DNA from 2 places in the Lysinibacillus sp. FSL K6-0075 genome. Region 2 is predicted to be linked to the other one. Evidence: a T-box and tRNA genes for the amino acid it is inferred to sense, from the RefSeq annotation. Region 2 holds a T-box; the other holds one or more tRNA genes.
What was found. A T-box is a leader RNA that pairs with one kind of tRNA and senses whether it is charged. The one in region 2 lies ahead of leuS (leucine--tRNA ligase), so its partner is inferred to be a tRNA-Leu.
Positions count from the first base shown of each region.

Region 1: it has a tRNA-Leu gene. The T-box ahead of leuS (leucine--tRNA ligase) is inferred to sense a tRNA for this amino acid. The anticodon was not compared.

Region 1 is NZ_CP151947.1:4,179,901-4,185,875, reverse strand. Features, by position in the region: rRNA gene MHB65_RS20955 (23S ribosomal RNA) at 1-452, shown strand, start outside; rRNA gene rrf (5S ribosomal RNA) at 563-678, shown strand; tRNA gene MHB65_RS20945 (tRNA-Asn) at 695-771, shown strand; tRNA gene MHB65_RS20940 (tRNA-Ser) at 777-868, shown strand; tRNA gene MHB65_RS20935 (tRNA-Glu) at 893-967, shown strand; tRNA gene MHB65_RS20930 (tRNA-Val) at 983-1,058, shown strand; tRNA gene MHB65_RS20925 (tRNA-Met) at 1,088-1,162, shown strand; tRNA gene MHB65_RS20920 (tRNA-Asp) at 1,166-1,241, shown strand; tRNA gene MHB65_RS20915 (tRNA-Phe) at 1,258-1,330, shown strand; tRNA gene MHB65_RS20910 (tRNA-Thr) at 1,343-1,418, shown strand; tRNA gene MHB65_RS20905 (tRNA-Tyr) at 1,428-1,511, shown strand; tRNA gene MHB65_RS20900 (tRNA-Trp) at 1,525-1,598, shown strand; tRNA gene MHB65_RS20895 (tRNA-His) at 1,612-1,687, shown strand; tRNA gene MHB65_RS20890 (tRNA-His) at 1,727-1,802, shown strand; tRNA gene MHB65_RS20885 (tRNA-Gln) at 1,822-1,896, shown strand; tRNA gene MHB65_RS20880 (tRNA-Gly) at 1,903-1,977, shown strand; tRNA gene MHB65_RS20875 (tRNA-Cys) at 1,986-2,059, shown strand; tRNA gene MHB65_RS20870 (tRNA-Leu) at 2,107-2,187, shown strand; gene MHB65_RS20865 (DUF6241 domain-containing protein) at 2,791-3,141, opposite strand; gene MHB65_RS20860 (hypothetical protein) at 3,120-3,323, opposite strand; gene MHB65_RS20855 (DUF2785 domain-containing protein) at 3,784-4,605, opposite strand; gene MHB65_RS20850 (hypothetical protein) at 5,547-5,894, shown strand.
Region 2 is NZ_CP151947.1:3,758,655-3,764,629, reverse strand. Features, by position in the region: gene MHB65_RS18525 (MFS transporter) at 1-1,038, shown strand, start outside; gene MHB65_RS18520 (metalloregulator ArsR/SmtB family transcription factor) at 1,185-1,532, shown strand; gene sulP (sulfate permease) at 1,589-3,331, shown strand; T-box leader at 3,397-3,607, shown strand; gene leuS (leucine--tRNA ligase) at 3,694-5,975, shown strand, end outside.

The sequences.
Region 1 (5,975 bases), 420 kb from region 2:
ATAACAGGCTTATCTCCCCCAAGAGTCCACATCGACGGGGAGGTTTGGCACCTCGATGTCGGCTCATCGCATCCTGGGGCTGTAGTCGGTCCCAAGGGTTGGGCTGTTCGCCCATTAAAGCGGTACGCGAGCTGGGTTCAGAACGTCGTGAGACAGTTCGGTCCCTATCCGTCGTGGGCGTAGGAAATTTGAGAGGAGCTGTCCTTAGTACGAGAGGACCGGGATGGACACACCGCTGGTGTACCAGTTGTCTTGCCAAAGGCATCGCTGGGTAGCTATGTGTGGACGGGATAAGTGCTGAAAGCATCTAAGCATGAAGCCCCCCTCAAGATGAGATTTCCCATTACGCAAGTAAGTAAGATCCCTCAAAGACGATGAGGTAGATAGGTTCGAGGTGGAAGTGTGGTGACACATGGAGCTGACGAATACTAATCGATCGAGGACTTAACCAAAACGTTTGAAACATTCAATGCACGTTTATCCAGTTTTGAAAGAATAAAATATTATAATATACTTGTAATTTTTATAAGATATGTTATAATAAGTATTGTCTTTCAAATAGTCTAGTGATGATGGCAAAGAGGTCACACCCGTTCCCATACCGAACACGGAAGTTAAGCTCTTTAGCGCCGATGGTAGTTGGGGGCTTCCCCCTGTGAGAGTAGGACGTCGCTAGGCTATATACTAAAATTATTCCGAAGTAGCTCAGTTGGTAGTAGCACCTGACTGTTAATCAGGTTGTCGCAGGTTCGAGTCCTGCCTTCGGAGCCATTCTTGGAGAGTTGTCCGAGTGGCCGAAGGAGCACGATTGGAAATCGTGTAGGCGGTTAACACTGTCTCAAGGGTTCAAATCCCTTACTCTCCGCCAGCACTTTGATTTGTTCCAATAGTTGGCCCCTTGGTCAAGTGGTTAAGACACCGCCCTTTCACGGCGGTAACACGGGTTCGAATCCCGTAGGGGTCACCATTTAAATACCCAGATGGAGGATTAGCTCAGCTGGGAGAGCATCTGCCTTACAAGCAGAGGGTCGGCGGTTCGAGCCCGTCATCCTCCACCATTATTTTTTACAATAGTATATATCATTATCGCGGGGTGGAGCAGTGGTAGCTCGTCGGGCTCATAACCCGAAGGTCGTTGGTTCAAATCCGGCCCCCGCAACCAAATGGTCCCGTGGTGTAGCGGTTAACATGCCTGCCTGTCACGCAGGAGATCGCCGGTTCGATCCCGGTCGGGACCGCCATTTATTTTAATAACATGGGTCAGTAGCTCAGTTGGTAGAGCATTAGATTGAAGCTCTAAGTGTCGGCGGTTCGATTCCGTCCTGACCCATCATGTTTTTTTGCCGGTGTAGCTCAGTTGGTAGAGCAACTGACTTGTAATCAGTAGGTCGTGGGTTCGACTCCTATCGCCGGCACCATGTATTCCCGGAGGGGTAGCGAAGTGGCTAAACGCGGCGGACTGTAAATCCGCTCCTTAGGGTTCGGCGGTTCGAATCCGTCCCCCTCCACCAGTTTTAATCTAATAGGGGCATAGTTTAACGGTAGAATAGAGGTCTCCAAAACCTTTGATGTGGGTTCGATTCCTACTGCCCCTGCCAATTTAATTTTATGGCGGTTGTGGCGAAGTGGTTAACGCACCTGATTGTGGTTCAGGCATTCGTGGGTTCGATTCCCATCAGTCGCCCCATTTAATTTTAAATTAGAATAATACCAAATAGTAATTATGGCGGTTGTGGCGAAGTGGTTAACGCACCTGATTGTGGTTCAGGCATTCGTGGGTTCGATTCCCATCAGTCGCCCCATTTTTATCTAATTATCTTTTGGGGTATAGCCAAGCGGTAAGGCAACGGATTTTGATTCCGTCATGCCCTGGTTCGAATCCAGGTACCCCAGCCATTTTTTGCGGAAGTAGTTCAGTGGTAGAACACCACCTTGCCAAGGTGGGGGTCGCGAGTTCGAACCTCGTCTTCCGCTCCAAGTATGATGGCGGCATAGCCAAGTGGTAAGGCACAGGTCTGCAACACCTTTATCACCGGTTCAAATCCGGTTGCCGCCTCCATATTTTAACTGCTAATCGGTTTATCCGATTTTTTTTATCGCCATTATGCCGGTGTGGCGGAATTGGCAGACGCGCACGACTCAAAATCGTGTTCCTTTGGAGTGTCGGTTCGACCCCGACCACCGGTATCTAAAACTAGCAATAGAATGCTACGTATCAAGGCTTCACACTTAATTGTGTGGAGTCTTTTTTGTGTTCCTTTACACTACAAAATCAATTCAAGTAGTGTGCGGAGGTAGTGTAACAGAGCCTTTGTATGCAACAATTGCTGTTAATATCCCGACTTCGATAGTTGATTGTCCAATAGAATAATAGGGAATATAACCCAAAAGAAAAAACGTCACTACGGTTAAGTAAATGACGTTTTGTGATGTTATTGATCTCGTGATTTATTTGTGGTCATTTCTATTAAGTCTTGAATAAACTCAGGAGTCTCAATGGATGTAAAAATTTAGAAACTTGTTGTCGCGCTTGTTTCTCATTGTATGGGAACGGTCATGGGCCAATTTTATCAATTCAATCGCCAAACTCTTCTTGTACACGTTCTTCAATCCATAGGCTTTTGCGTTCAAAGCGATATTTAAGTGATAAAGTTCTTTGTCTGTTAGCGGTCTTTCTTCCATATATAAAACCCTCCGCCGATAATTTTTTTGTATCTTAGTAATTGGTGGATTTTAGTAATTAGTATTATGATAATAAATTGAAAAATAGCAGACAAATAGAAAATTTCCCTATTTTTTATTTTCGAAATATTCTTTTATATAATACCCTTCCTCCTCTGGCGTTGACAAACGAGTTGCTTTTCCTAGGGCTTCTTCACCTCCGCCTTGTTGTAATTTCCAAATTTTATTATGGTCGTCAACGGCGTTTGAAAAATCACCTTTCGACCATCTTTCCAATATTGGAATGTAAAGATCGTTATGTTCATAATCGTTCATTTTACATACAGCCAACAATCGGTCAACCTTTTCTTGTGTTATTTGCTCGTGACCCCATTGAGCACCAGATTGAACCTTTTGGTGAGACATGCTGTGAATGGCTTCATTTATTTTGTCTTCTATTAAGTTGTCAGGATAAAGCAATTCTTCTTTTGTTTTACTTTCGAGAATTGCTCCGTCACCTTCAACAACAATTGTTTTTGTTGAAAGTGAGCAGGTTGAGCAGGTTTTTCTATTGGATTTGTGAATTGAGTGTAAGCAAAAGCTGCACCGATGATGGCTGCTATTACAATGATAATAGTAGTCGATTTTGTTTTTCTTTTCATTCTATTAACTCCTCATTGTAATTTGTATGATTATGTAATTATATATTGCTTTATATTATGTAATTAGGTTAATAATAACAGATTATTATAATTAAACGGGATTGATTAAGGGAAGCAAAACAAAAAAAGTCCATGTTTATTTTTCAAACATGAGCTTTTTTAATAAAATTTAATTTGGACATTGTAAGGCGTTTATTGTTCTTCTACTGATACATTTCTGTAAAAGTATCGATTGCCAATTGATCGTTTCCTTCAATGGTTTCTTTTAGAAGATGTGCATAAGTTCTCATTGTTGTTTCAATGTCTTCATGACCTAAGCGTCTACTTATGTATTCCCCGCAAATCAAATTTTCTGTGAAAAGTGTGAAGTAAAAATGTTCCCTGAGGGCTATTGTTTGCCTGTTACCACATTTGAAGTGGAGACGGACAAGTGTGGGTGCTTTCCCCTCATTTATTTTAATTAGGAATAGTATACTTTTTCTACTTTATATAATGTTTGCTCGATAGTCGAGCAGAGAACGGCATCTACATTGTAAAATTTAACTCGAAAGTATAAACTTTTCAAAAAGTTCTTTATATTATTTTTTTGCTTAAAGGCAGGGAGAAATTCTGAATTTTTCTCCACATCACCAAAACTTTGAATCCATTGCTCTACATGAGTCTGACTAAGTATTTTTCTATTTAATACACTAATTATACATTTTACCATTCTTTCATCTTCCCCATCGGAGTAAACTCGATCTGTTATGGTCATCTTTTCGTAAACCAAATCGAGGATAGTTAAGAGGTCACTTTTATCCAGTTCGGAGCATTGGGCCAAATCATCTAAAGCATCTGCTGCATGGGCTATAGCATGAGCCCAGCCTTTTTCTTCGTCATACCCACGGTAATCTCGCTCTTCCTGTACATTGTAAAATACTTTCTCTTTTATCTGATGAATTTGCTCTCTTGAGAGAAATGGTGATTCTCTATTCCTTGTGAAGAGGAGCGGTATGACTAGCATGGAGAAAGATCGAGTGAAGACAGAGTCTGTATTTGTTTCACCAAGCTTAAAAAGCAGATGGTTTTTATCCAAAACAACTGGTAGAAGTTGTTCTAGTTCGTTTGCTGTTAGAGAATTATCAGGAATCCAATGTGATAAGGTCGTATAAATTAGCTCATCACGTAGTTGGGCATCCAAAGAACCGATGTTATTTATCATTTCTAGCATCAACTGGAATGTATCGGGGGGTGCCTGGTATCCATTTTCTTTTATTAATATCAACTTTTCTTTTAAATTCATTTTACACGCTCCTACTAGAAATTTTCTGAACTAACTTTTTCAAGGGTTTCTACTGACTATACGACTTCTTCCCTTACTATGAGGTACAGATAGGATCAGAGACAATCCGCAATAGCAGAAAGGAATAAATTATTTCCAAGAGGTTTATTTCCTCATAAAATCCATAAAATTCCTCCTCCTTCGATTGTATTTTATACGATAACTTACTATCTAAAAAACTTTCCCACCCGATTTTAGGATAAAGAACCCATATAATAATATTAAAAATTTTCATTGTAAGTTAATGGTTAGATAGTTATCATTTGTATGTTAAATTAAATTAATACAAAGTGCAATAACTAATGGAATTTAAATTTTGGGCGTGAACTTCTACTGAAGTAATAATTACAATCTATCTAATAAGAAAAGACAATATTCAGGAAATATTATCGTTGTCACCTACACAGCAAGGACTACTCTTTAAATATCAGATGGATCCTAAATCGAGCGAATACATGGAACAGGTTGTCCTAAAAATTAAAGGAGATATAACTGATAAAGAGATTGAAAGAGTATGGCATTACTTGATTAGCGCTTTGAAGAAAGAGTGAGAGATTGTACTACCATATTAAATGAAATACGGGATAATGAGCTGAAAAAAGGGATTGATTTAGCAATGGAGAAATAAAAAGCAAAACACAAAGAGGAGAAAGTTTGGCAGAATGTCTCAGCAAGAATTAGCAGAGAGCAACATGTACTGGGATTATGACTAGTCCCAATGCAGAGTATACATGTGGAGAAATCTGGACTAAGCGAAATTGTCGATAAAGCATTTATAAAATCATGATATAATGAAATGGAAGGATAATGAATTCATTCCCTAATATTACATAAATTTGTGGTGGAGGGAAATTTATGATTAGAATTAAAAAGATCATAATTCTTTTGAAAGGGTGATCATAATGAAAACAATTTATATTTATCCAAAATTAGCAATGGGATTTAGGGGATTTGCAACAGGTTTAGATAGAGAAGGATTTTTTTTGAAGAAAAGGTCAACGAGGCTCAAAAAAAATATAGACAATTCATTGAAAGAGAATAATTTGAGTTTTAATGTAGAAGTTACTCATGGGTTTGAATCTCCAGAGGAATTATTAGAAAGTGATGGCGTTTTGGTTTTGATTTCTCCATACTTAAAAAGTTTACTTGGTCACATTGATTTTTCTAAAAGTGGGTACTATCTTTTATCAGAGGCAGAATATAATTCTGAAAATATTGATAACATCTTAAAGTATATAAAAACGCTTTAAGAGTAAAAGAAAACTATTGAAATGCTAAAAAATCCAGTTTAGCTATTAGAAATATATGTAAAACAAGAATGTTTATATTAG
Region 2 (5,975 bases):
AATTCTGCTGCTGGAGTATTAGGCAATCTATTAGGTGGCTACTTATTTGATAGAATTGGTGGCTATAAAGCTATTATGCTTGGCATCCTGTTAACGATTGCTTCATTAGTTGGCTTAACAATTTGGCATGGCTGGCCACATTATGTGTGGTTTTTAACGATACTAGGCTTTAGTGGGGGCATTGTTTTCCCAGGAATGTTTGCCTTGGCTGGAGCTGCTTGGCCAGAAGGTGGACGTAAAGCTTTTAATACGATCTATTTAGCACAAAATGTCGGTGTTGCAGTAGGGCCAGCACTTGCAGGTATAGTGGCAGATTATCAATTTGACTATGTGTTTAAAGTTAATTTAGGCATGTATATTTTATTCTTTTTTATTGCCCTATTTACATTTAAGCGTTTGGAGGCAGGCAGTATTGCACCTAAAAATGTCTTGAGTGAAAGTAAACGAATCGTAAACAAGGCACCTTTCTATGCTTTGTTAATAATTAGTGCATCCTCCGTTTTATGCTGGCTAGCGTATTCTCAATGGAGTGCAACCATTTCATCTTATACACAAGATTTAGGTTTAGGATTAAAACAATATAGCCTACTCTGGACAATAAATGGCCTGCTGATCGTCATTGGGCAACCACTCATTGCACCGCTCGTAAAGCGTTGGGAAAACAATTTAAAGCGTCAGTTAGTATTTGGCGTAACGCTGATTGCTTTTTCCTTCGGCATTATTGCCTTTGCGAGTGATTTTAAAATGTTTGGAGTAGCGATGCTTGTCTTAACATTTGGCGAAATGTTTTATACCCCGGCATTACCAACGATTGCTAATCAACTGGCACCAAAGGGGCGACAAGGGTTCTATCAAGGCATTATCAATAGTGCTGCCACTGGAGGACGGATGATTGGTCCACTATTTGGCGGTATTATGGTGGATCAATTTGGCATGATTCCTCTTGTTTTAACATTAGTGGTCGTTGTACTATTAGCGATTATTCCATGTCTAACATATGATTATCCTTTAAAGAAGAACAAAATAGTAGCAGATTAATAATATCGCAATGAAAAGAGCAAAAACGAGTGGTAAGCACTTGGTTTTGCTCTTTTTTTAATAGTAGATATTGAAAAATTCTTGTGACAGGATTACAATCATACATATTCAAATATTTGAATATGTAGTTATGTGGAGGGGTTTTTATGGAAGAGGGCTTACAACAGTTTAAGGCGGATTTTTTTAAAGCATTAGCACATCCGTTACGCATCAGAATACTTGAACTCCTTGTGGATGGTCATAAAAGTGTCAATGAGATTCAAGATTGCTTAGAGAAGGAGGGTTCCGCAGTTTCTCAGCAATTAAGTGTATTACGTGCCAAAAATATCGTTTATGGCGTGAAGGAAGGAAAAAAAGTTTATTATTCTTTAAGTGACCCAATGATTGGTGCATTACTTGGGGTGGCAAAGGATATTTTTAATAACCATTTGGTTCATACCATTTCGAGATTAGAGGAAATGACAAGTAATGAAGGTGACGAAGAGAATAAGTAAATCAATGATGATGAAAAATTGGGCTTTGCTTATTATTTCGAAGGGAAGATTTATCTATGAAGTCACTGTTTACAGGACGCTTTGAAGGGTATTCAGTTCATCATGTAAAGAAGGATTTATTGTCAGGAATTATTGTCGGAATCGTTGCTATTCCACTTGCCATGTCCTTTGCCATCGCATCGGGTGTGAAACCTGAATATGGGATCTATACGGCATGTATTGCAGGTATTCTTATTTCTCTTTTTGGTGGATCCAAATATCAAATAGGTGGGCCAACTGGGGCGTTTGTGCCAATTCTATTGGGCATTGTTCTTACTTATGGCTATGAAGATTTATTGCTTGCGGGTTTAATGGCAGGGATTATGCTTTGTGTCATGGGCTTTTTTAAGCTAGGGACTTTAATTAAATTTATTCCACGTCCTGTAACAGTTGGCTTTACAGCAGGTATAGCTGTGATTATTTTTACAGGTCAAATTGCCAACTTTTTAGGACTATCAAATGTTAAAAGGCACGAGTATTTTATCGCCAATATTCAGGAAATCATGAAGCAGCTTGGTACGACAAATATGTATAGTATTCTTACTGCCGTCCTATGCTTGGTGACAATATTGATCACACCAAAATTTTTTCCAAAGGTTCCTGGTGCATTAGCGGGTATCGTTGTCTCTACACTTGTGGCAACTTTCTTCTTTTCAGGACAAGTTGCTACCATTGCAACAGCTTATGGTCAAATTCCTAATACATTACCTCATTTTGCCTTACCGAACATCACGCTTGAACGATTACAACAACTTATTGGTCCAGCATTTGTCATTGCGATGCTAGGTGGTATTGAGTCTCTATTATCTGCAGTTGTTGCGGATGGGATGACAAATAGTAAGCATAACAGTAATCGTGAGCTAATTGGTCAGGGGATTGCTAATATTGTGACGCCATTGTTCGGTGGTATTCCAGCAACAGGGGCCATCGCACGCACAGCGACCAATATAAAAACAGGGGCAGTATCTCCTATGTCGGGTATCATACATGGTGTGTTTGTTTTAATCACATTATTGTTATTAGCTCCATATGCATCTCATATTCCGTTAGCAAGTATGGCTCCGGTTTTGATGGTCGTAGCTTGGAATATGAGTGAACGACATCATTTTGCACATATCGTAAAATTAAAATCAGGCGATTCACTGGTGTTATTGATTACCTTTTTATTAACGGTATTCACTAGTCTCACATTAGCAGTTGAAGTGGGGCTTGTGCTGGCTGTGCTATTATTTGCGAAACGCATGAGTGAAAAGCTTGTTGTCACGAAGGTACTTCCAGACCATTCGAATAAAAGTGAGAAGGTACAGCCATATGTTGTGCATCAACAGCATGATTGCCCGCAAATTAGTATGTACACAATTGAAGGGCCGTTGTTCTTTGGTGCTGCACAAATGTTTGAACAAACAATTGAAAGTACTTTGCATCAGCAACCAAGAGTTTTAATATTACGAATGGGGAAAGTGCCCTTTATGGATTCTACTGGAGAGGCATATTTTAGCAATATCATTGAAAACTATAAGGCACAGGGCGGTACTATTTTGGTAACGGGTGTGCAAGGTGATTTAAAGGATGCTCTTCAGCACAATGGTCTTTACGATAAAATAGGTGCGCAACATTTTTATCAACATACTGGAGAAGCGATTACAAAGGCTTTCAATTATTTGAACGCAAATCAATGTATCGGATGTCAGCATTTTGCATTTCATGAATGCAAGGATTTATCAAAGCCTAAGGAAAAAAAGGAATTAATTGTTCAGTAATGGGTAAGCTGTAAACAAAGGCTTGTGCTTTTCAATACTTTCCATTAGAATAAATGCAATATCATGTAAAGACTGTGATGAGGAATAGTAGATTTGTGGTTCTTTTTAGAGAGCTAGCGGTTGGTGGGAGCTAGTAAGAAAGCAAGTTGAACTCGCCTTCTGAGTCTGCCCGCGTGAAACAGCGTGTGTCGTTTCTTCCGCGTTAAGGAAGCTTGAGCCGAGTGTAATCACTAATCTGGGTGGTACCGCGGGAGTACAAATTCTCTCGTCCCTTCTTTAAGAATGGGGCGAGTTTTTTTATTTTTTAAATATTTTGTCAATTATGATGGAGAGCAGCATGATCAATCGAAGGAGGAAAAAGAATGAGTTTTAATCATGAACAAATTGAAAAAAAGTGGCAGCAATATTGGGCTGATAACAAAACATTCAAAACTGAAAATGAAATAGAGAAGCCTAAATTTTACGCATTAGATATGTTCCCATATCCGTCTGGTGCAGGACTCCATGTAGGCCATCCAGAAGGGTATACGGCAACTGATATTCTATCGCGCTTTAAACGTATGCAAGGCTACAATGTACTACATCCAATGGGCTGGGATGCTTTCGGTTTGCCAGCTGAGCAATATGCGCTTGATACAGGGAATGATCCAGCTGAATTTACAGCTAAAAATATTGCGACATTTAAACGTCAAATTCAAGAGCTAGGCTTCAGCTATGATTGGGATCGTGAAATTAACACGACTGATCCAGAGTATTATAAATGGACACAATGGATTTTTATCCAGCTTTATAAGAAAGGTTTAGCTTATGTGGATGAAGTGGCTGTTAACTGGTGTCCAGCACTCGGCACGGTATTAGCTAACGAAGAAGTGATTGATGGGAAATCAGAGCGTGGTGGTCATCCAGTGGAACGCCGACCAATGAAGCAATGGATGCTTAAAATTACAGCCTATGCTGATCGTTTAATCGATGACCTAGAAGAAGTTGATTGGCCTGAGTCTATTAAAGATATGCAGCGCAATTGGATTGGCCGTTCAGAAGGGGCAGAAGTGACATTTACCATTGACGGTTCAGATCAAAACTTCACCGTTTTCACAACACGCCCTGATACATTATTTGGTGCTACATACTGTGTGCTTGCACCAGAGCATAAATTAGTGGAACAAATTACAACAGCTGACCAACGCCATGCTGTTGAGACTTATTTAGAGAAAGTTAAAATGAAATCTGACCTAGAGCGTACAGATTTAGCGAAAGAAAAAACAGGCGTATTTACAGGTGCTTATGCAGTGAATCCGATTAACGGTAAAAAAGTGCCGATTTGGATTGCTGACTATGTGTTAGTGTCTTATGGTACAGGTGCTATTATGGCGGTGCCAGCACATGACGAGCGTGACTATGAATTTGCGACTGAATTTGGCTTAGACATCGTTCCTGTACTTGAAGGTGGAGACATTAGTAAAGAAGCGTTTACAGGTGATGGTCAACATATTAACTCTGAATTCCTTAATGGCTTAAATAAAGCAGATGGCATTGCAAAAGCCATTGAATGGTTAGAGGAAAAAGGTGTAGGGGAGAAGAAAACTTCTTATCGTCTACGTGACTGGTTATTCTCTCGTCAGCGTTATTGGGGTGAACCAATTCCAATGATTCATTGGGAAGATGGCACGATTACGCCAGTTCCAGAATCAGAATTACCATTAATGCTGCCAAAAACAGATAATATCCGTCCATCGGGTACTGGTGAATCACCGCTAGCTAATATTGCTGAATGGGTGAATGTTGTCGATCCAGAAACAGGCAAAAAAGGACGTCGTGAAACAAATACAATGCCACAGTGGGCAGGTTCTAGCTGGTACTTCTTACGCTATATCGATCCTACAAATACAGAAGCGATTGCAGATCCAGCGTTACTAAAACGATGGTTACCGGTTGATATTTATATTGGTGGCGCGGAGCATGCCGTATTGCATTTACTTTACGCTCGCTTCTGGCATAAAGTTCTGTATGATTTAGGCGTTGTTCATACGAAAGAGCCATTCCAAAAATTATTTAACCAAGGAATGATTCTAGGTGAAGGTAACGAGAAAATGTCTAAATCGAAAGGCAATGTCGTCAACCCAGATGAAATCATTTCGTCACATGGTGCTGATACATTACGTTTATATGAAATGTTCATGGGACCACTTGAGGCATCTGTTGCATGGTCTACAAATGGTTTAGATGGAGCACGCCGCTTCTTAGACCGTATCTGGCGTCTATTTGTCAATGAAGAAGATGGCGCAATCTCAGCAAAAATCCAAGTGTCTAACAATCAATTACTTGAAAAAGCATACCACCAAACAGTGAAAAAAGTGACAGAGGATTATGAAGGCATCCGCTTTAACACAGCTATTTCACAAATGATGGTCTTTATCAATGATTGCTATAAAGCAGATGTGATTCCAACGGCTTATGCTGAAGGCTTTGTTAAAATGCTAGCACCAATCGCTCCGCATATTGCAGAAGAACTATGGCAATTATTAGGGCATAAATCAACACTTTCATACGAGCAATGGCCAACATATGATGAAACAAAACTTGTAGATGATGAAGTGGAAATTGCCGTGCAAGTGGCTGGTAAAGTACGTGCGAAAATTGTTGT